2 regions of the Pseudomonas sp. TH39(2020) genome follow, and region 2 is predicted to be linked to the other one. Evidence: predicted binding sites of a transcription regulator. Region 2 holds the regulator's gene; the other holds the start of a gene.

Region 1 (5,593 bases), on a different contig from region 2:
GCGGAAAACGACGGCCGCGGTATGGCCCTCGGTCACCTTGATCTCGACAACTTCCGTCATGCCAACGATGCCCTCGGTCACCAGGCCGGTGACCGGTTGATCCTGCAAGTAGTCGCGCGGCTGAAAAGCCAGCTTGAGGCCGGCGATCAGCTGGCACGACTGGGCAGTGATGAGTTCGCCCTGCTGATCGACACCCGCCGCGCGCCTCAACGCGCCGAATGGATGGCCGAGCGCATTACCGAAGCGCTGGCCGAGCCTTACTGGGTCGACGGCGAAAGCCTGTTGATCGGTTCCAGCCTCGGTATTGCCCACGCCCGGGCCCAGGCCGGCGCCGACCCGCTGATGTGGCACGCACACATCGCCATGCAACAAGCCAAAAGTACTCAGGGCTGTACCTTTCACATCTTCAACGAACGCATCAATCGCAATGCCCGCAGCATGGCCGATCTCGAAAGCGAGCTGCGCCGGGCGTTGCGCCGGGATGAACTGGAACTGCATTACCAGCCTCGCCTGAACCTTGAGGACGGGCAGATCGTCGGCCTCGAAGCCTTGGTGCGCTGGCGCCATGGCGAGCGCGGCTTGCTGCCACCCAGTGAGTTCGTGCCGCTGGCCGAGCAGAGCGGTTTGATCGTGCCGCTCGGTTACTGGGTGATTTCCCGCGCCTTGCGCGACATGCAAGCGTTGCGCGAACGGGGTTTGCCGGCGTTGCACATGGCGATCAACCTGTCGTTCCGGCAGTTTCAGGACAGCCAATTGTTGTCGACCCTGAGCCGGCTGATTGCCGAGCGCGGTGTCGAGGCGCAATGGCTGGAGTTCGAGCTGACTGAAACCGCGGTGATGCGCCGCAGTGATCTGGTGAAGCAGACCATGGATGCCCTGGGGCGTCTGGGTGTGCGCTTTTCCCTGGACGACTTCGGTACCGGTTTCTCTTCGTTTGTGCACCTCAACAGCCTGCCGATTACCTTGCTGAAGATTGATAAGAGCTTTGTCGGCGGCATGGAACAGCGCGAAGAGAATCGCAAACTGGTCCACGCGATGATCAACCTGGCGCACAACCTCAATCTTGAAGTGGTCGCCGAAGGCGTAGAAACGCCGGAGCAGCTGGATCTGTTGCGCGGGTTTGGCTGCGATCAGGTGCAGGGATATTTGATCAGCAAGCCGTTGCCGTTAGCGGAGTTGGTTGAGTATTTGACGTTCGGTTCGAGCCAGCAGCCGTCACTGGAAGTCGTGAGCTAACCACGAACAAATGTGGGAGCGAGCCTGCTCGCGATAGCGGAGTGTCAGTTGACATAGTTATTTACTGACAGACCGCTATCGCGAGCAGGCTCGCTCCCACAGGGGGTCTCAGTCAGGCTGGGCGACCGGGAAACTATTCCGCGGCGCAGGCTCCTGCCGAATCATCCGCTTCATCTTCCACTCAAACGCCCACGTCAGGCTCACCGCCGCGCATGCCAGCCCCAACGCCAACCCCCACCAGACACCCGTCGGCCCCCAATTCAAATGGAAGGCCATCCACCAGGCAGCCGGCGCGCCAATCAGCCAATAACATCCCAAACCCACGAGGAACGTGGTCTTGGCATCCTTGAGCCCGCGAATGCAGCCCATGGCGATGGTTTGCGTGCCGTCGAACAGCTCGAACCACGCGGCGACCGCCAACAGGCTCACGGCCAGGTTGATGACGTCGCGAAACGCCGGGTCGTTGTGGTCCAGGAACAAACCGATCAACTGATTCGGCAGCAACCAGAAGACCATGGCGAAGGCAAGCATCGCCGCCGCGCCAAAAGCGATGCCGACCCGTCCGGCCAGCCGTGCATTCAGCAGCTGCCCGGCGCCGTAGTGCTGCCCGATGCGCATGGTGATCGCATAGGAAATCCCCGCCGGAACCATGAACGCCACCGAGACGATTTGCAGGGCAATCTGGTGTGCGCCCATTTGCGTACTGCCCATGGTGCCCATGCACAGCGCGGCGAACGCAAACAGTCCGACTTCCACCGCGTAGGTGCCACCAATCGGCAGACCCAGGCGCCACAGTTCCTTGAGGTATTGACGGTTAGGCCGCGACAGGCCTTGGCGCAAGGGATAAGCGTCGTAAGCCGGATGCCGACGGATGTGCCAGGCCAGCGCCAGCGCCATGCAGTTGGCGACAACAGCGGTCACCAGCCCGATGCCCATCAACCCCAGTTTCGGCAGACCGAACATGCCGGTAATCAAGGCGTAATTGAGCAGGAAGTTGGCCACGGTGCCGCCGAGGCTGATGACCATCACCGGTGTTGCCCGGCCGATGGCGCTGGTAAAGCCGCGCAGGGCCATGAAGCTCAGGTAGCCGGGCAGGGCGAACGGCAGGATCAGCAGGAACTGCCCGGCCGCGTGGACGTTGGTTTCGGTCTGGCCGAACAGCAGCAACACCGGTTTGAGGTTCCACAGCAGCAGCCCGGCCACCAACGCCATCAACCACGCCAGCCATAACCCGGCCTGGGTCAGCCTGGCGGCGCCGACGATGTCGCCCGCACCCTGACGGATGGCCACGAGGGTGCCAACCGCGGCGATCACGCCAATGCAGAAGATCGACACGAACGAGTAAGTTGCTGCGCCCAGGCCGCCACCGGCCAGCGCCTCTGGACTCAGGCGCGCCATCATCAAGGTGTCGGTGAGGACCATCAGCATGTGCGCCAACTGCGAGGCAATCAACGGCCCCGCCAGCCGCAGGATGGCCCAGAGTTCGGTACGTGCTGGATGCTGCATGGTCATCACGCTCGATAATTAAAGAGGGACAGGAAAGCGTCGATTCTCGGCGCTCTCCGGGGTTTGCACAAAGGGATAAAAAGGATGGGTTGCATGATTCAAACTCATGCTGGAAAGTTTCTGCTAGGGTGACCGAATCCCGCTATAGGAGCTTTCCGAATGTCCCGTCGTCTTCCTCCCTTGTATGCCCTGCGCGCATTCGAAGCGGCGGCGCGGCACAGCTCGTTTACCCGTGCGGCCGAAGAATTATCGATCACCCAAAGTGCGGTCAGTCGGCACATTCGTACGCTAGAAGAGCATTTTGCCTGTCGGCTGTTTCACCGCAGCGGACGCAATCTGCAACTGACCGAATCGGCGCGGTTGATCCTGCCCGGCATTCGCGAAGGCTTCACCGCCCTGGAGCGGGCCTGCAATACCTTGCGCGCCGAAGATGACATCCTGCGGATGAAAGCACCGTCGACCCTGACCATGCGCTGGCTGCTGGCACGGCTCAGCCGCTTTCGGCACCTGCAGCCGGGCAACGAGGTGCAATTGACCAGCGCCTGGATGGACGTCGACTCGGTGGACTTCAACCATGAACCGTTCGACTGCGCCGTCATCCTCAGCAACGGGCATTTTCCGCCGGACTGGGAGGCGAGTTTCCTGTTCCCGGAAGAGCTGATTCCAGTCGGTGCGCCGAATCTTCTGCAGGATCAACCGTGGGATGTCGCGCGGCTGGCCAATGCCGAACTGCTGCACCCGACACCGGATCGTCGCGACTGGCGCAGTTGGCTGGAACGCATGGGGCTGGCGGATCAGGTGTCGCTCAAGGGCGGGCAGGTGTTCGACACGCTGGAACTGGGCATGATCGCCGCCGCCCGAGGTTATGGCGTGTCCATGGGCGATCTGCTGATGGTGGCGGAGGATGTGGCTCAGGGACGTCTGAGTTTGCCGTGGCCGACGGCCGTCGCCAGCGGTGAGAAATATTACCTGGTCTGGCCGAAAACCCGCCCCGGAGGTGAACGTTTGCGCAGGCTCAGCGACTTCCTGCAAGGCGAAGCCCGAGCAATGGAATTGCCCGACGTTCAACACTTGGGCTGAATCGATAGAGCCGCCGCAATGGCGGCCTTGAGCCATATCCCGGTTAATTACTCAAGTATTCCGTTTTCCCGCCGAAAATGCAGGTGGAACCTTCGTGCAGGTTCGACGCAATTCCCATTATTAGAATTTTGCTGAGTGTGCAGCCAGATCAAGGAAGATCCGGTCGCTCGGCCAGGAGCTGTCATGTCCCAACCTCGTGCCCGGATCGCCTCACAGCTTGGTCTTGCGCTTGCCGTGATACTGGCGATTGTCATCAGCGGCAGTACGGTGTTCGCCCTGCGTTCGCTGGACACCGCCAACCTCTCGACCCGCGAAGAACACCTGGCCAGTGAAGCCCGTTTGCTGGCTGATCAGTTGAGCACCTTTCACGGCACGTTGCGTGAAAGCACCCAGCGCTTGGCCGGTCTGTTCGAGAAACGCTTCAGCGCAGGGTTGAGCGTGCATCCGGACGAGCCGGTGGCCGTGGCGGGCACTCAGACCCCGGGCCTGCACCTGGGCAGCGAAGTGCTGAACAACAACTTCAAGGAAGTGGACGAGTTCAAGCAAATGACCGCCGGCGTTGCGACTGTGTTTGTGCGCAGCGGCGAAGACTTCATTCGGGTCAGCACGTCCCTGAGCAAACAGGACGGCACCCGAGCCATTGGCACGCTGCTCGATCACGCGAACCCGGCCTATGCCCGCTTGATGGCGGGGCAGGCCTACGTCGGTCGCGCCTTGCTGTTCGAACGCTCCTACATGACTCAGTACACCCCCGTACGTGACAGCGGCGGTAAGGTGATTGCTGTTCTATTCGTAGGATTCGATTACACCGACGCGCAGAACGCGCAGTTTGCCAACCTCAAGCGCTTCCGTATCGGCCAGACCGGCTCCCTGGCGTTGCTCGATGACCAAGGCAAATGGCTGGTGCCGATCGCGGGTGTGCAAGCGCTGGATCAGGCGACGCCGACCATCGTTGGTTTGGCGAAAACGCCGGGCAAGGGCGAGTTCTGGAGCGACAAGTCCGAAGATTTCTACAGCATTGCCGTACCGTTTGAAGGCGGCCCATGGTCGGTAGTAGCGAGCATGCCGAAAACCGAAATCCGTGCCGTGACCTGGAGTGTCGGCATTCAATTGGCGATTGGCAGTCTGCTGGCGATGTTGATCGCTGTGGGTTCGGCGGTCTGGCTGTTGCGCAGCAAACTGGCGCCGCTGGGTGATCTGGTGCGTCAGGCGGAAGCCTTGGGCGCCGGTGATTTGAGCGTGCGTCTGAACGTATCGAGCAATGACGAAATCGGTCAGCTGGCCCGCGCGTTCAACCAGATGAGCCAGGCGCTGTCGACCATGGTCGAGCACATCCGCAAGGCCTCGCAAGAGGTCAACAGCCGTGCCCAGGCCTTGTCCGGTCTGTCCGGTGGCGCCTATGAAGGGATGGAGCAGCAGTCGGGCGAAATCACCAGCATGGCCGGCGCCGTGGAAGAGTTCAGCGCAACGTCCCTGAACATTGCCGACAACATGGGCAGCACTCAGCGTCTGGCTCAAGAAAACGCACAGCAAACCCAGATCGGTCGTACGTCGATGGACGAAGCGTCCTCGTCCCTGGAACAAATTGCTGGAGCGCTGAACAGCACGGCGACGGTGATCAATACCTTGGGTCAGCGCTCCCAGGAAATCGGTGGCATTGTCGGGGTGATTACCTCGATTGCCGATCAGACCAACCTGCTGGCGCTCAATGCCGCCATCGAAGCCGCTCGTGCCGGTGAGCAGGGGCGTGGTTTTGCCGTCGTGGCCGATG
Region 2 (14,577 bases):
TCAGGTTGCCGGCCTGGCTCGGCAGGATCCCGAGGAACCACTCCGGCTGACCGAACAGCGGTGTCAGCTCGTGACCGGCCAAAGAATAAATCGAGCCCAGACACACCAGCGGCACCGCCAGGGTCAGCCCGGCGACATCGAACAACAGGCATTCGAATGGCTCGGCGGCCCAAGACGGGCGACCATCGGTTTCCACGGGTGGTGGCGTGTTGCTCGGTGGCAGGTGGACTTCGACCACCGGTGGCACCAAGGCTTGCAGCAGCGGGGCGATGGTCGAGATCGATGCGAGAACCGGCGCTGGTGCTTCGATCACGGCTACCGGTGCTTTCTCGACGACTGGCGCTGCTGCGGGCGCGGCGACGGCGCCAGGTTTTTGCGCATCCCGGGCCTGTTCTTCGAGCACCGCAGCCTGGAACTCGTCCAGCGCTGCCTCAACCTCGACCGCTTCGACAACTTCAATGACTTCAACCAGTGCTTCGACTTCCAGCGGCAACTCTTCAGTCGCCTCCATCAGCAAGCTGTCCAGATAAGACTGGAGCGCCAACTGCGGACGCGAGGTGACCTTCACCGGCCGGTTCATGCGCGCACCACCGTAGGTATTGGGTTCATCAGGCCACCGCCGGGGCGAGTTGTGCGGCCAACAGGTGCTTGAGCAATGCGCGGTAGGCGAGAACCCCACGGCTCTTGCCGTCGAACTGCGAAGGCGTCACACCAGCACGGCTGGCGTCGCGCAAGCGGGTATCGACCGGAATGTAGCCCTGCCAGATTTCTTCCGGGTACTTGTCGCGCAACACCCGAAGCGTGCTGAGAGAAGCCTGCGTGCGGCGGTCGAACAGGGTCGGCACGATGCTGAAGGGCAGCGCCTGTTTGCGCGAACGGTTGATCATCGCCAGTGTATTGACCATGCGTTCGAGGCCTTTGACCGCCAGGTGTTCGGTCTGCACCGGGATCACCAATTGCTGGCTCGCCGCCAAGGCATTGACCATCAGCACGCCGAGCAACGGCGGACTGTCGATCACGGCGTAATCGAAGTCCTGCCAAAGTTGCGCCAGGCTCTTGGCAATCACCAGGCCCAGGCCGCTCTGCCCCGGCGACTGGCGCTCGAGGGTCGCGAGTGCGGTGCTCGACGGCAACAGGGAAATACTCTCGTGGCTGGTGGGCAACAACAACTGGCCGGGCAAGCCTTGCGGCACACTGCCCTTGTGCAGGAACAGGTCGTAGCTGCTGTGCTCCAGGCTGTCGGGGTCGTAACCGAAGTAGCTGGTCATGGAGCCGTGGGGGTCGAGATCGACCACAACCACACGCTTGCCCGCCTCGGCCAGTAAACCGGCTAAAGCGATAGAGGAAGTGGTTTTACCAACACCACCCTTTTGATTGGCAACGGCCCAGACTCTCATTCGGATTGTTCCTCCCGGTCGAAATCGTCGACCGAGAAATAGCTCAACGTATTAATGCGGGTGACGGAGAATTGACGGCACTCTCTCGTCCCGGCGACTTGACCGGGGTCGGTGCAGTTTGTGTGCCAGCACGCTTCAACGCGGCATCCGGTTTCGCATTAGCGGTTCCGGTACCGGTAAGGCTGCGGCGCACATCGAGATTTCGTGACACCACCAGCACCACGCGACGGTTACGCGCCCGCCCCTCGGCAGTCGCGTTGTTGGCCACTGGCTGGAACTCGCCGTAACCCACCGACGCCAAGCGACCGGGGTTCACACCCTGCATCGCCAGCATGCGCACGATGCTCGCCGACCGGGCCGAGGACAGCTCCCAGTTGGTGGGGTATTGCGCGGTGCGAATCGGTTGATCGTCAGTGAAACCTTCGACGTGAATCGGGTTGTCGAACGGCTTCAGAATCGCGGCAACCTTGTCGATGATGTTGAACGCGATGTCGCTGGGCATGGCGTCGCCGCTGCCGAACAACAGGCTGGAATTGAGTTCGATCTCGACCCACAGCTCGTTGCCGCGAATGGTCATCTGGTTGGAGCTGATCAAGTCGCCGAACGCGGCGCTGATGTCGTCGGCGATGCTTTTGAGCGGATCACTGGCACCCGCGATACCGGCGTCGACCTGCTCGGCGTCTTTAACCAGCGGCTTGGCCGGGGTCACGGTCTTCGGTCGCTCGTCACCGATCGGGATCGGCTTGAGGGCGCGGTCGGAGTCGGTAAAGACCCCGATCAACGCTTCGGAAATAACCTTGTACTTGCCTTCGTTGATCGAAGAGATCGAGTACATCACCACGAAGAAAGCAAAAAGCAAGGTGATGAAGTCCGCGTAGGACACCAGCCAGCGCTCGTGATTAACGTGTTCTTCAGGTTGGCGACGACGTGCCATGGTCCATGTCTCCCATCAATCCATGAAGCCCTGAAGCTTCAACTCAATAGAGCGAGGGTTTTCACCTTCGGCGATCGACAGAATGCCTTCCAACAACATTTCGCGATAACGCGACTGCCGCAAAGCGATGGACTTGAGTTTGGCGGCAATCGGCAGCAGCACCAGGTTGGCACTGGCCACGCCGTAGATGGTCGCGACAAAGGCCACGGCAATGCCGCTACCCAGTTGCGATGGATCGGCCAGGTTGCCCATCACGTGGATCAGGCCCATCACCGCACCGATGATCCCGATGGTCGGCGCGTAGCCGCCCATGCTTTCGAAGACTTTGGCGGCTTCGATGTCGCGGCTTTCCTGAGTGTAGAAATCCACTTCCAGAATGCTGCGAATCGCTTCCGGCTCGGCGCCGTCCACCAGCAGTTGCAGACCTTTGCGCGAGTAGTTGTCCGACTCGGCGTCAGCCACCCCTTCCAGTCCGAGCAAGCCTTCCTTGCGTGCGGTCAGGCTCCAGTTGACGACGCGATCGACGCCACCGGCGAGGTCGATGCGTGGAGGGAACAGGATCCAGGCCAGAATCTGCATGGCACGCTTGAAAGCGCTCATCGGTGCTTGCAACAGCGCCGCACCGATGGTCCCACCGAGTACGATCAACGCCGCCGGGCCGTTGGCCAGAGCGCCGAGGTGACCGCCTTCAAGGTAGTTGCCGCCAATGATGGCGACAAACGCCATGATGATCCCGATGAGGCTTAAAACATCCATCAGATACAAGCCTCGACCAGATGCTTGCCGATATCGTCCAGGCCGTACACCGCATCGGCGAGTTCGGCTTTGACGATGGCCATTGGCATGCCGTAGATCACGCAGCTGGCTTCATCCTGAGCCCAGATCGAGCTGCCGCCCTGCTTGAGCAGACGCGCGCCTTCGCGACCATCGGCGCCCATGCCGGTCAATACGACCGCCAGAACTTTGTCACCGTAAGACTTGGCCGCGGAACCAAAGGTGATGTCCACACACGGCTTGTAGTTCAAACGCTCGTCACCCGGCAGGATTTTCACCGCGCCACGGCCGTCGATCATCATTTGCTTGCCACCCGGCGCCAGCAACGCCAGGCCCGGACGCAGGATGTCGCCATCCTCGGCTTCCTTGACGCTGATGCGGCAGAGCTTGTCCAGTCGTTCGGCGAAGGCCTTGGTGAAGGCGGCCGGCATGTGCTGGATCAATACGATGGGTGCAGGGAAGTTAGCCGGCAATTGGGTCAGAACCCGCTGCAAGGCAACCGGGCCGCCCGTGGACGTACCGATGGCGACCAGTTTGTAGGCTTTGCGTTTCGGCGCTGGCGACGACGAGGCTGGCGCGTGGGTACGCGCCGGAATCGGCGCCGGTGCGGGACGCGCAGGCGCGCTGCTGCCGTAGCTGCTGACGTTCGAAGGTGCGGGCGTCGGGGCGGGTGCGGCGACAGGTGCCGGAGCGCTGTAGGTGTTGGCGCGACGGTTACTGTGCGAAATACTGAGAATCTTCTCGCACAGCAGTTGCTTGACCTTCTCCGGGTTACGGGAGATGTCTTCGAAATTCTTCGGCAGGAAATCCACCGCGCCAGCGTCCAGCGCGTCGAGGGTTACCCGAGCGCCTTCGTGGGTCAGCGAGGAGAACATCAACACCGGGGTCGGGCAGCGCTGCATGATGTGCCGCACCGCCGTGATGCCATCCATCATCGGCATCTCGTAGTCCATGGTGATCACGTCTGGCTTGAGGGCCAGCGCCTGATCAATCGCCTCTTTTCCGTTGGTCGCCGTGCCGACGACCTGGATATTCGGATCCGCTGAAAGAATTTCCGAGACGCGGCGGCGGAAAAACCCCGAATCGTCCACCACCAGGACTTTAACTGCCATAAACACTCCGTTAGACGGAGCAAGGCTCAGTCGCCCCGCCCCACCAGAATCAAATACGCCGTGCGGCGTAACGCTTGAGCATGCTCGGAACATCGAGAATCAGCGCAATGCGGCCGTCACCGGTGATGGTGGCGCCGGACATGCCCGGGGTTCCCTGGAGCATTTTGCCCAATGGCTTGATGACCACTTCTTCCTGGCCCACCAGTTGATCGACGACGAAGCCGATCCGCTGAGTGCCCACCGAAAGGATCACCACATGGCCTTCGCGCTGCTCTTCGTGAGCGGCGGAGCTGACCAGCCAGCGTTTGAGGTAGAACAATGGCAGCGCCTTGTCCCGCACGATCACCACTTCCTGGCCGTCCACCACGTTGGTGCGCGACAGGTCGAGGTGGAAGATCTCGTTGACGTTCACCAGCGGGAACGCAAACGCCTGGTTGCCCAGCATGACCATCAGCGTCGGCATGATCGCCAGGGTCAACGGGACCTTGATGACGATCTTCGAGCCCTTGCCCTTGGTCGAATAGATATTGATGGTGCCGTTGAGCTGGGCGATTTTGGTTTTCACCACGTCCATGCCCACGCCGCGTCCGGAGACATCGGAAATTTCGGTCTTGGTCGAGAAACCCGGTGCGAAGATCAGGTTGAAGCAATCGGATTCGCTGAGGCGATCCGCGGCATCCTTGTCCATCAAGCCTTTCTTCACGGCAATGCCGCGCAGAACATCGGCGTCCATGCCCTTGCCGTCATCGGAGATCGACAGAAGGATGTGGTCGCCTTCCTGTTCAGCGGACAGGATCACCTTGCCGCTGCGAGGCTTGCCCATCGCTTCGCGCTCGGCCGGCTCTTCAATACCGTGGTCGACCGAGTTGCGCACCAAGTGGACCAGCGGGTCGGCCAGGGCCTCGACGAGGTTCTTGTCGAGGTCGGTTTCTTCGCCGACCAGTTCCAGGTTGATCTCTTTCTTGAGCTGGCGAGCCAGGTCGCGAACCAGGCGCGGGAAGCGCCCGAAGACCTTCTTGATCGGTTGCATCCGGGTCTTCATGACCGCGGTTTGCAGGTCGGCCGTGACCACGTCGAGGTTCGACACGGCCTTGGACATGGCTTCGTCGCCGCTGTTGAGGCCCAGACGGACCAAGCGGTTACGCACCAGTACCAACTCGCCGACCATGTTCATGATTTCGTCGAGACGCGCGGTATCGACCCGCACGGTGGTCTCGGCTTCGCTGGCCGGTTTTTCCGGTGGCGGCGCGGACGGGGCACGAGCCGGAGCCGGGGCAGCAGCAGCGGCAGGCTTCGGCGCTTCGGCTTTAGGCTCGGGCGCTTTGGCAACGGGTTTCGGTGCAACAGCCTTGGCCGCTGGCGCCACAACCGATGCGCTGGCGCCGGACGCGGTGCCCACTTCAGTGAACTTGCCCTTGCCGTGCAATTCGTCGAGCAGCGATTCAAACTCGTGATCGGAGATCAGGTCGCTGCCAGCCGCCTTAGCGGTTGGCGCAGCCGGGGCCGGAGCCGCAGCAATGGCCGATTCCAGCGCGTCGACAGCAAAGTTACCCTTGCCGTGCAACTGATCGAGCAAAGCTTCGAACTCGTCGTCGGTGATATCGGAGCTGTCGCCTGCCGCTTTCGGGGCAGCCGGCGCCACTGGCGCCGGGGCTACCGCATCAACGGCGAACTGGCCTTTACCGTGCAGCTGATCGAGCAACGACTCGAACTCGGCATCGGTAATTTCGTCGCTGGCCGCTGCATTGCTGCTCGGCGCTGGCACAGCTGCCGGGGCTTCTGCCTGAGCCTTGACGGCGTTCAGTGAGTCCAGCAGTTGTTCGAATTCGTTATCGGTGATGTCACCCGATTCGCTCTCGGCGGCAGGTTCTTCCACCACCTCGGCGACCGGTGCGGCGTCTTCAGTTTGCGGCTCGGCCAGACGGGCCAGTGCCGCAAGCAATTCAGGCGTGGCAGCCGTGATCGGGCTGCGCTCGCGGACTTCGGTGAACATGCCGTTCACCGCATCCAGCGCTTCGAGAACCACGTCCATCAGTTCCGAGTCGACGCGACGTTCACCCTTGCGCAGGATGTCGAACACGTTCTCGGCGATGTGACAGCACTCCACCAGCTCGTTGAGCTGGAGGAAGCCGGCGCCTCCTTTTACAGTGTGAAAACCGCGAAAAATTGCATTGAGCAAGTCCGCATCATCGGGTCGGCTTTCAAGCTCGACCAGCTGTTCGGACAGTTGCTCTAGAATCTCGCCGGCCTCAACCAGGAAATCCTGAAGGATCTCTTCATCGGCGCCGAAGCTCATTAAGGGGGTGCTCCTAAAGGTCTAAAAACCTAAAAACCTAAAATCCAAGACTGGATAGCAAATCGTCCACATCGTCCTGACCGGACACAACGTCTTCTCTTTTATCGGCATGAATCTGCGGACCTTCACCCTGAGAGAGATGTTTTTGCGGATCTTTTTCTGCAAGCATCGCTTCACGGTCATGTTCGATGCCCGCAAAGCGGTCCACCTGACTGGCCATAAGCACGAGCTTGAGCAGGTTGCTTTCAACTTCGGTGACCAATTGGGTCACACGCTTGATCACCTGACCGGTGAGGTCCTGGTAATCCTGAGCGAGCAGAATGTCGTTGAGGTTGCTCGACACAACGCGATTGTCTTCGCTGCTGCGTGTCAGGAAACCGTCGACTCGCCGGGCCAGCTCGCGGAACTCTTCAGCCCCGACTTCGCGACGCATGAACCGTCCCCAATCGGTGCTCAAGGCCTGGGCTTCGTTGCTCAGGCCATTGACCAGCGGCGTGGCGTTTTCCACCAGGTCCATGGTGCGGTTGGCAGCAGCCTCGGTCAGCTTGACCACATAGCCCAGACGCTCGGTGGCGTCCGTGATCTGTGACACTTCCTCGGCTTGCGGCATGTTCGGGTCAATCTGGAAATTGACGATCGCGCTATGCAGCTCGCGAGTGAGCTTGCCCACTTCCTGATACAGGCCACGGTCACGGGTCTGATTGAGCTCATGGATCAGTTGCACAGCGTCGCCGAACCTGCCTTTTTCAAGGCTTTCGACCAGTTCGACCGCGTGTTTTTTCAGAGTCGATTCGAAATCGCCCTGTGAAGACTCGTTATGCTCCATAGCTCCCCCGTGGCGCAGTGGCTTCGCACATCAACCGATGCGTTCGAAAATCTTCTCGATTTTTTCTTTTAACGCCTGGGCCGTGAAGGGCTTGACCACATAGCCGTTAACTCCGGCCTGGGCTGCCTCGATGATCTGCTCGCGCTTGGCTTCAGCGGTCACCATCAGCACCGGCAGGTGCTTGAGCTTTTCATCGGCACGCACGTGGCGCAGCAGATCGATACCGGTCATGCCAGGCATGTTCCAGTCTGTTACCAGAAAGTCGATGCTGCCGCTGTTGAGAACCGGAATGGCAGTAGTGCCATCGTCAGCCTCGACCGTGTTGGTGAACCCAAGGTCACGCAACAGGTTTTTAATGATCCGCCGCATCGTTGAGAAGTCATCAACGATGAGGATTTTCATGTTCTTGTCCAATTCGACCTCCAAGCAGTCTTAAACGCGCCCAGCACCTGGACGCGCCATTTCAATCAATCCGGCAAAGCACTCAATGACTGTCTGGAGCACAACAGATCGGGACCGGTACGGTTCAACACCCCACCAGCCGCGTTCGCAGTGTCCCCACACTGCCTTCAGCGCGCTCGCCACTCCCCCAAACGCCCCCGCAAACGGGCCGCGCACTGGCTGTGTAACTGGCTGACCCGAGATTCGCTAACCCCCAGGACCTCACCGATTTCCTTGAGATTCAACTCTTCGTCGTAGTACAGCGCCAACACCAGTCGCTCACGCTCCGGCAAATTGGCAATCGCGTCCGCCAGCGCCGCCTGGAAGCGTCCATCTTCCAGATCGCGTGACGGCTCGAGATGAGCACTGGCGCCACCCTCGTGCAGCCCTTCGTGTTCGCCGTCCTGCAACAGATCGTCGAAACTGAATAAGCGGCTGCCCAGGGTGTCGTTCAAAATCCCGTAATAATCGTCGAGACTCAATTGGAGTTCGGCCGCAACCTCGTGATCTTTAGCGTCACGGCCGGTTTTAGCTTCAATCGAGCGAATGGCGTCGCTGACCATCCGGGTATTGCGGTGGACCGAACGTGGCGCCCAGTCCCCCTTGCGTACTTCATCGAGCATCGCGCCACGGATTCGTATGCCCGCGTACGTCTCGAAACTCGCGCCTTTGCTGGCGTCGTATTTGGTCGACACTTCAAGCAGGCCGATCATCCCGGCCTGGATCAGGTCTTCAACCTGGACACTGGCCGGCAGACGCGCCAGCAAGTGGTAAGCAATGCGTTTAACCAGTGGCGCGTAACGCTCGATCAGCTCGTACTGCGCGTCACGTGCCGACTTCTTGTAGAGGTTGTAGCCACTGGCTGTCATAGCACCGGTCCTGCCGTTTGTTGCACGAGGCGCTCGACGAAAAACTCCAGGTGCCCACGCGGGTTGGCAGGTAGCGGCCAGGTATCGACCTTCTGTGCAATCGCCTTGAACGCCAGTGAGCACTTGGAACGCGGGAAGGCTTCGTAAACGGCGCGCTGCTTCTGCACAGCCTTGCGCACGCTTTCGTCGTAAGGCACCGCGCCGACGTATTGTAAGGCGACGTCAAGGAAGCGATCCGTGACCTTGGTCAACTTGGCGAACAGGTTGCGCCCTTCCTGCGGACTCTGGGCCATGTTGGCCAGGACGCGGAAGCGGTTCATGCCGTAATCGCGGTTCAGCAGTTTGATCAGTGCGTAGGCATCGGTGATCGAAGTCGGCTCGTCGCAGACCACCAGCAAGACTTCTTGCGCTGCGCGGACGAAACTGACGACCGATTCACCAATGCCCGCCGCGGTGTCGATCACCAGCACGTCGAGGTTGTCGCCGATATCGCTGAACGCCTGGATCAGGCCGGCGTGTTGAGCCGGGCTCAAATGAACCATGCTCTGTGTGCCGGACGCGGCCGGGACGATGCGAATGCCGCCAGGGCCTTGCAACAGAACGTCGCGCAGCTCGCAGCGGCCTTCGATCACGTCGGCCAAAGTACGTTTGGGTGTCAGCCCCAACAGAACGTCGACGTTCGCCAGCCCCAGATCGGCGTCCAACAGCATGACGCGCCGGCCGAGCTCAGCTAGAGCCAGGGACAAGTTCACTGACACGTTAGTTTTCCCGACGCCACCTTTGCCGCCGGTCACCGCGATCACCTGTACGGGATGCATGCTGCCCATGAATTTTCTTTACCTTGTCTTACTTAGACGGAGGCCACATTACTGGCTGCGCGTTCATTAACTGAACAATGCATGGCAGACCATCGATGTAGGTACAAAAACTGTTCATTAATACCTCAGCCGACCTGCTTGGTCGGGCTGTGGTAAATATCAGCGAACATATCAGCCATGGCTTCTTCGCTGGGTTCTTCTTGCATTTGCACGCTTACGGCGCGACTGACCAACTGATGACGACGCGGTAGATGCAAATCATCCGGAATCCGCGGGCCATCGGTCAGGTAGGCCACCGGCAACTCATGACTGATGGCCAGGCTCAACACCTCGCCCAGACTTGCCGTTTCATCCAGTTTAGTCAGGATGCAGCCAGCGAGCCCGCAGCGTTTGTAACTGTGATAAGCGGCCGTTAGAACCTGTTTCTGGCTGGTGGTTGCCAAAACCAGGTAATTTTTCGATTTGATGCCACGACCGGCCAGGCTTTCTAGCTGCATGCGCAGTGCCGGATCGCTGGCCTGAAGGCCCGCGGTATCGATCAGCACCACGCGTTTGCGCAACAAAGGCTCCAGCGCCTGCACCAGCGACTGGCCCGGATCGACATGCGTCACCGACACATTGAGGATCCGGCCCAACGTCTTGAGTTGTTCCTGAGCACCAATACGGTAGCTGTCCATGCTGACCAGCGCGATATTTTGCGCGCCGTACTTGAGCACGTAACGGGCCGCGAGTTTGGCCAGGGTGGTGGTCTTGCCCATGCCGGCGGGGCCGACCATGGCAATCACGCCACCCTCTTCCAGAGGCTCGACTTCCGGTGTGGCGATCATTCGCGCCAGGTGCGCCAGCAACATGCGCCAGGCCTGACGAGGTTCTTCAATATCGGTAATCAGCGCCAGCAAATCGCGCGACAACGGGCCGGACAGACCGATGCGTTGCAGGCGACGCCAAAGATTGGCCTGGGCCGGGCGGCTGCCTTGCAGCTGATTCCAGGCCAGGGAGCCGAGTTGCACTTCCATCAGTTCGCGCAGGCTGTTGAGCTCGAAACGCATCGAGTCGAACGCCCGTGGGTCGACGCCACCGGTGGCAGGTGCCGCGGCCGGTGCAGGACGACGGGGTTCGGTGTAGGTCGGCTCGATCAGCGGCTCGGCGGCAGTCAGTGGCAGGCCGGCGAACAATTGGCGATTGGTGGACTTATCGCTCTCGCCATCGCTGCGCAGGCTCAGTTCGGCCTGGGCGGTGACGATCCGCGATTGGGTCTTGCGCAGCTCGTCTTCGAGTTCCATGTTCGGAACGCGCGGAGCCAGCGCCGACAACTTGTAATCCAGGGCAGCCGTCAGCTCGACACCACCGGCGATCCGGCGGTTGCCAATGATGGCGGCATCAGCGCCCAGCTCATCACGAACCAGTTTCATGGCCTGACGCATATCGGCGGCGAAAAAACGCTTAACTTGCATAAACCACTACCTCAGCCGTTGGGCCCTACTGTCGCAACGATGGTCACTTGCTTGTTGTCAGGAATTTCCTGGTAAGCCAACACATGCAAACCCGGGACTGCCAATCGGCCGAATCGCGACAGCATCGCGCGAACCGGACCGGCTACCAGCAGAATCACCGGTTGACCTTGCATTTCCTGACGCTGCGCCGCATCGATCAACGAGCGTTGCAGTTTCTCAGCCATGCTTGGCTCCAGCAAAACGCCCTCTTCCGAGCCTTGTCCTGCCTTCTGAAGACTATTGAGCAATATTTGTTCCAACCTTGGCTCCAGAGTGATTACTGGTAGCTCGGAGTCAGTCCCTACAATGCTTTGGACGATTGCGCGGGATACGCCGACGCGCACCGCGGCCACCAGCGCGGCAGTATCTTGACTCTTGCTGGCATTGTTTGCGATGGCTTCGGCAATGCTGCGAATGTCCCGTACTGGCACCTGTTCGGCCAGCAACGCCTGCAATACTTTGAGCAGCTGCGACAGGGAGACCACGCCAGGCACCAGCTCTTCGGCCAGTTTTGGCGAGCTTTTGGCCAGCAATTGCATGAGTTGCTGCACTTCTTCGTGGCCGATCAACTCGCTCGAGTGCTTGTACAAAATCTGGTTCAAGTGGGTTGCCACTACCGTACTGGCATCGACCACGGTGTAACCGAGGGATTGAGCCTGGGCACGCTGGCTGATTTCGATCCAGACCGCCTCCAGACCGAAAGCCGGATCTTTGGCGGTAATGCCGTTGAGCGTGCCGTAGACCTGCCCCGGGTTGATCGCCAGTTCGCGATCCGGGTAAATCTCCGCTTCGGCCAGGATCACCCCCATCAGGGTCAGGCGATAGGCACTGGGCGCCAGGTCGAGGTTGTCACGGATGTGCACGGTCGGCATCAGGAAGCCCAGATCCTGGGACAGCTTCTTGCGCACGCCCTTGATCCGCGCCAGCAACTGACCACCCTGATTGCGGTCCACCAGCGGAATCAGCCGGTAGCCGACTTCCAGGCCGATCATGTCGATCGGAGTGACGTCGTCCCAGCCAAGCTCTTTGGTTTCCTGAGCGCGAGCCGGCGATGGCAACAGCTCCTGCTGACGCTTGACCTCTTGCAAGGCCTGAACCTTGACCACGTTCTGCTTCTTCCAGAACAGGTACGCGCCGCCAGCTGCCAGGGCTGCCATGCTGAGAAAGGAGAAATGCGGCATGCCGGGCACCAGGCCCATCACTGCCATCAAACCCGCCGCCACGGCCAACGCTTTGGGCGAGGCGAACATCTGGCGATTGATCTGCTTGCCCATGTCTTCCGAACCGGAAGCACGGGTCACCATGATCGCTGCAGCTGTAGATAAAAGCAGTGATGGCAATTGCGCCACCAAACCGTCACCGATGGTCAACAGCGCGTAAACCCGGCCGGCGTCGCCGAAGGTCATGCCGTGCTGGAAGATACCCACCGCCATGCCGCCGATCAGGTTGATGAAGAGAATCAGCAGACCGGCAATGGCGTCACCGCGAACGAACTTGCTGGCACCGTCCATGGAACCGTAGAACTCGGCTTCCTGGGCGACTTCCATCCGGCGCAGCTTGGCCTGGTTCTGGTCGATCAGGCCGGCGTTCAAGTCGGCGTCGATCGCCATTTGTTTACCGGGCATCGCATCGAGGGTGAAACGCGCGCTCACCTCGGAAATCCGTCCGGCACCCTTTGTCACTACAACGAAGTTGATGATCATCAAAATCGCGAAGACGACGATACCGACCACGTAGTTACCGCCGATCACCACCTCGCCGAAGGCCTGGATCACCTTACCGGCAGCGGCATGGCCATCCTGACCGTGGAGCATCACCACGCGCGTGGAGGCCACGTTCAGCGCGAGTCGCAACAGGGTCGCCACCAGCAGAATGGTCGGGAACACCGCAAAGTCCAGCGGCCGCAAGGCGTAGACGCACACCAGCAGCACGACGATCGACAAGGCAATGTTGAACGTGAAGAACACGTCCAGCAGGAACGGCGGAACCGGCAACATCATCATCGCCAGCATGACCAGCAGCAACAACGGCACACCCAGATTGCCTCGACTTAAGTCGGCAACGTTTGTGCGAGCACTGTTGAATAACTGAGAGCGATCCACCGGTTTTCCCCGTCCCTTAAAGCAAACTTTTTGACGCCTGAAGCAGGCGCAGAGCGGCTACTGCAAGAAGCCTTCCAACTTTTGCCGAGGCGGGGAATAGAGGGGTGTATTGAGCTTTGTAGCAGCTGTCGAGCCTGCGAGACTGCGTCCGAGAACGAAGTTCTCGCAAAGGTTTACGACTGCTGCGCAGCCGGACGCAGCCTCGCAGGCTCGACAGCTGCTACACGCGTCTCTCTCAGGAATCGCGCCGCAGGTCGGGCGGAATCGGCAGGTCGTCCTTGAGCGGATCCGGGCGTTTACCCTTGCCGGCGCGGTGCTGGCGGATCTGGTAGACGTAAGCGAGCACCTGGGCGACGGCAAGGTAGAGCCCGCCAGGGATTTCCTGATCAAGTTCGGTGGAGTAGTAGATCGAACGCGCCAGTGCTGGCGACTCAAGCAGCAGCACTTCGTTGGCCACAGCGATTTCACGGATTTTCAAGGCCAGGAAGTCGCTGCCCTTGGCGATCAGCATCGGCGCCCCACCCTTGTCCGGATCGTACTTGAGCGCTACGGCGTAGTGAGTCGGGTTGGTGATCACCACATCGGCGTCGGGGATTGCCGCCATCATCCGGCGCTGGGACATGTCGCGCTGCAGCTGGCGAATCCGCTGTTTGACCTCCGGGCGCCCCTCCTGATCCTTATGCTCGTCGCGTATTTCCTGCTTGGTCATCAGCAGTTTCTTGTGGCTCTCCCAGAGCTGCACCGGCACGTCCACCGCGGCGATGATGATTAGCCCACAGGACATCCATAACGTACTCCAGCCCACTACCTGCAGGCAGTGAATGACGGCCAGCTCCAAAGGTTCGTGGGCGATGCGTATCAGGTCATCGATGTCTGACGATAACACCTGCAGGGCCACCGCCAGGATGATCAAAAACTTCGCAAACGCCTTAAGCAGCTCCGCCACCGCCTTGAACGAAAACATCCGCTTGAGGCCGGCGGCAGGGTTCATCCGACTGAACTTCGGTGCCAGGGAACCCGCTGCGAATAGCCATCCACCCAGGGAGATTGGCCCGATCAACGCGGCCAGCACCAGGGTGATCATGATCGGCTGAATCGCCAGCAAGGCTGTCAGCCCTGAACTCAACAGGTAAGTGCTCATGGAGCGCTGATCGAGAATGACTTCACGGGACAGGGAGAAATTCTGCCGCATCAATTCCATCAAGTCTTGCGCCAGCGCCCCGCCGAAAATCAGCAGCGCACCGGAACCCGCCAGCATGATCGCCAGCGTGTTGAGCTCTTTTGAACGCGCGATCTCGCCTTTCTCGCGAGAGTCCTTCTTGCGCTTCTCCGTGGGGTCTTCTGTTTTGTCCTGACCGCTTTCGCTCTCAGCCATGACTCAGCGCGCCCGTGCCAGTTCGCGTAACAACTGCAAGGCCTCGGAGGCCAGCGGTTGATACTGATTGATAATGTCCGCCAGCCCGACCCAGACAATGAACAGCCCGAGCACCAAGGTCAGCGGGAAGCCGATGGAGA

The links. The regulator FliA, encoded in region 2, starts transcription of late flagellar genes. The targets are predictions, from matches to a motif close to CTAAAGTTTNNNNNNNNNNNGCCGNTAA.
Region 1: JFU47_RS18190 (methyl-accepting chemotaxis protein) is a predicted target of FliA. The motif match lies at 3,873-3,900, and genes of this name have one in related genera.

The regions. Positions count from the first base shown of each region.
Region 1 covers NZ_JAEKFF010000006.1:2,294,127-2,299,719, forward strand. Annotated here, with positions in the region: gene JFU47_RS18175 (putative bifunctional diguanylate cyclase/phosphodiesterase) at 1-1,236, shown strand, start outside; gene JFU47_RS18180 (NorM family multidrug efflux MATE transporter) at 1,345-2,742, opposite strand; gene JFU47_RS18185 (LysR substrate-binding domain-containing protein) at 2,902-3,822, shown strand; gene JFU47_RS18190 (methyl-accepting chemotaxis protein) at 4,006-5,593, shown strand, end outside.
Region 2 covers NZ_JAEKFF010000007.1:1,071,837-1,086,413, reverse strand. Annotated here, with positions in the region: gene JFU47_RS25405 (CheW domain-containing protein) at 1-580, opposite strand, end outside; gene JFU47_RS25400 (ParA family protein) at 609-1,397, opposite strand; gene motD (flagellar motor protein MotD) at 1,441-2,331, opposite strand; gene JFU47_RS25390 (flagellar motor protein) at 2,347-3,087, opposite strand; gene JFU47_RS25385 (protein-glutamate methylesterase/protein-glutamine glutaminase) at 3,087-4,217, opposite strand; gene JFU47_RS25380 (chemotaxis protein CheA) at 4,267-6,513, opposite strand; gene JFU47_RS25375 (protein phosphatase CheZ) at 6,551-7,339, opposite strand; gene JFU47_RS25370 (chemotaxis response regulator CheY) at 7,370-7,741, opposite strand; gene fliA (RNA polymerase sigma factor FliA) at 7,909-8,649, opposite strand; gene fleN (flagellar synthesis regulator FleN) at 8,646-9,476, opposite strand; gene flhF (flagellar biosynthesis protein FlhF) at 9,593-10,921, opposite strand; gene flhA (flagellar biosynthesis protein FlhA) at 10,933-13,062, opposite strand; gene flhB (flagellar biosynthesis protein FlhB) at 13,298-14,437, opposite strand; gene fliR (flagellar biosynthetic protein FliR) at 14,441-14,577, opposite strand, start outside.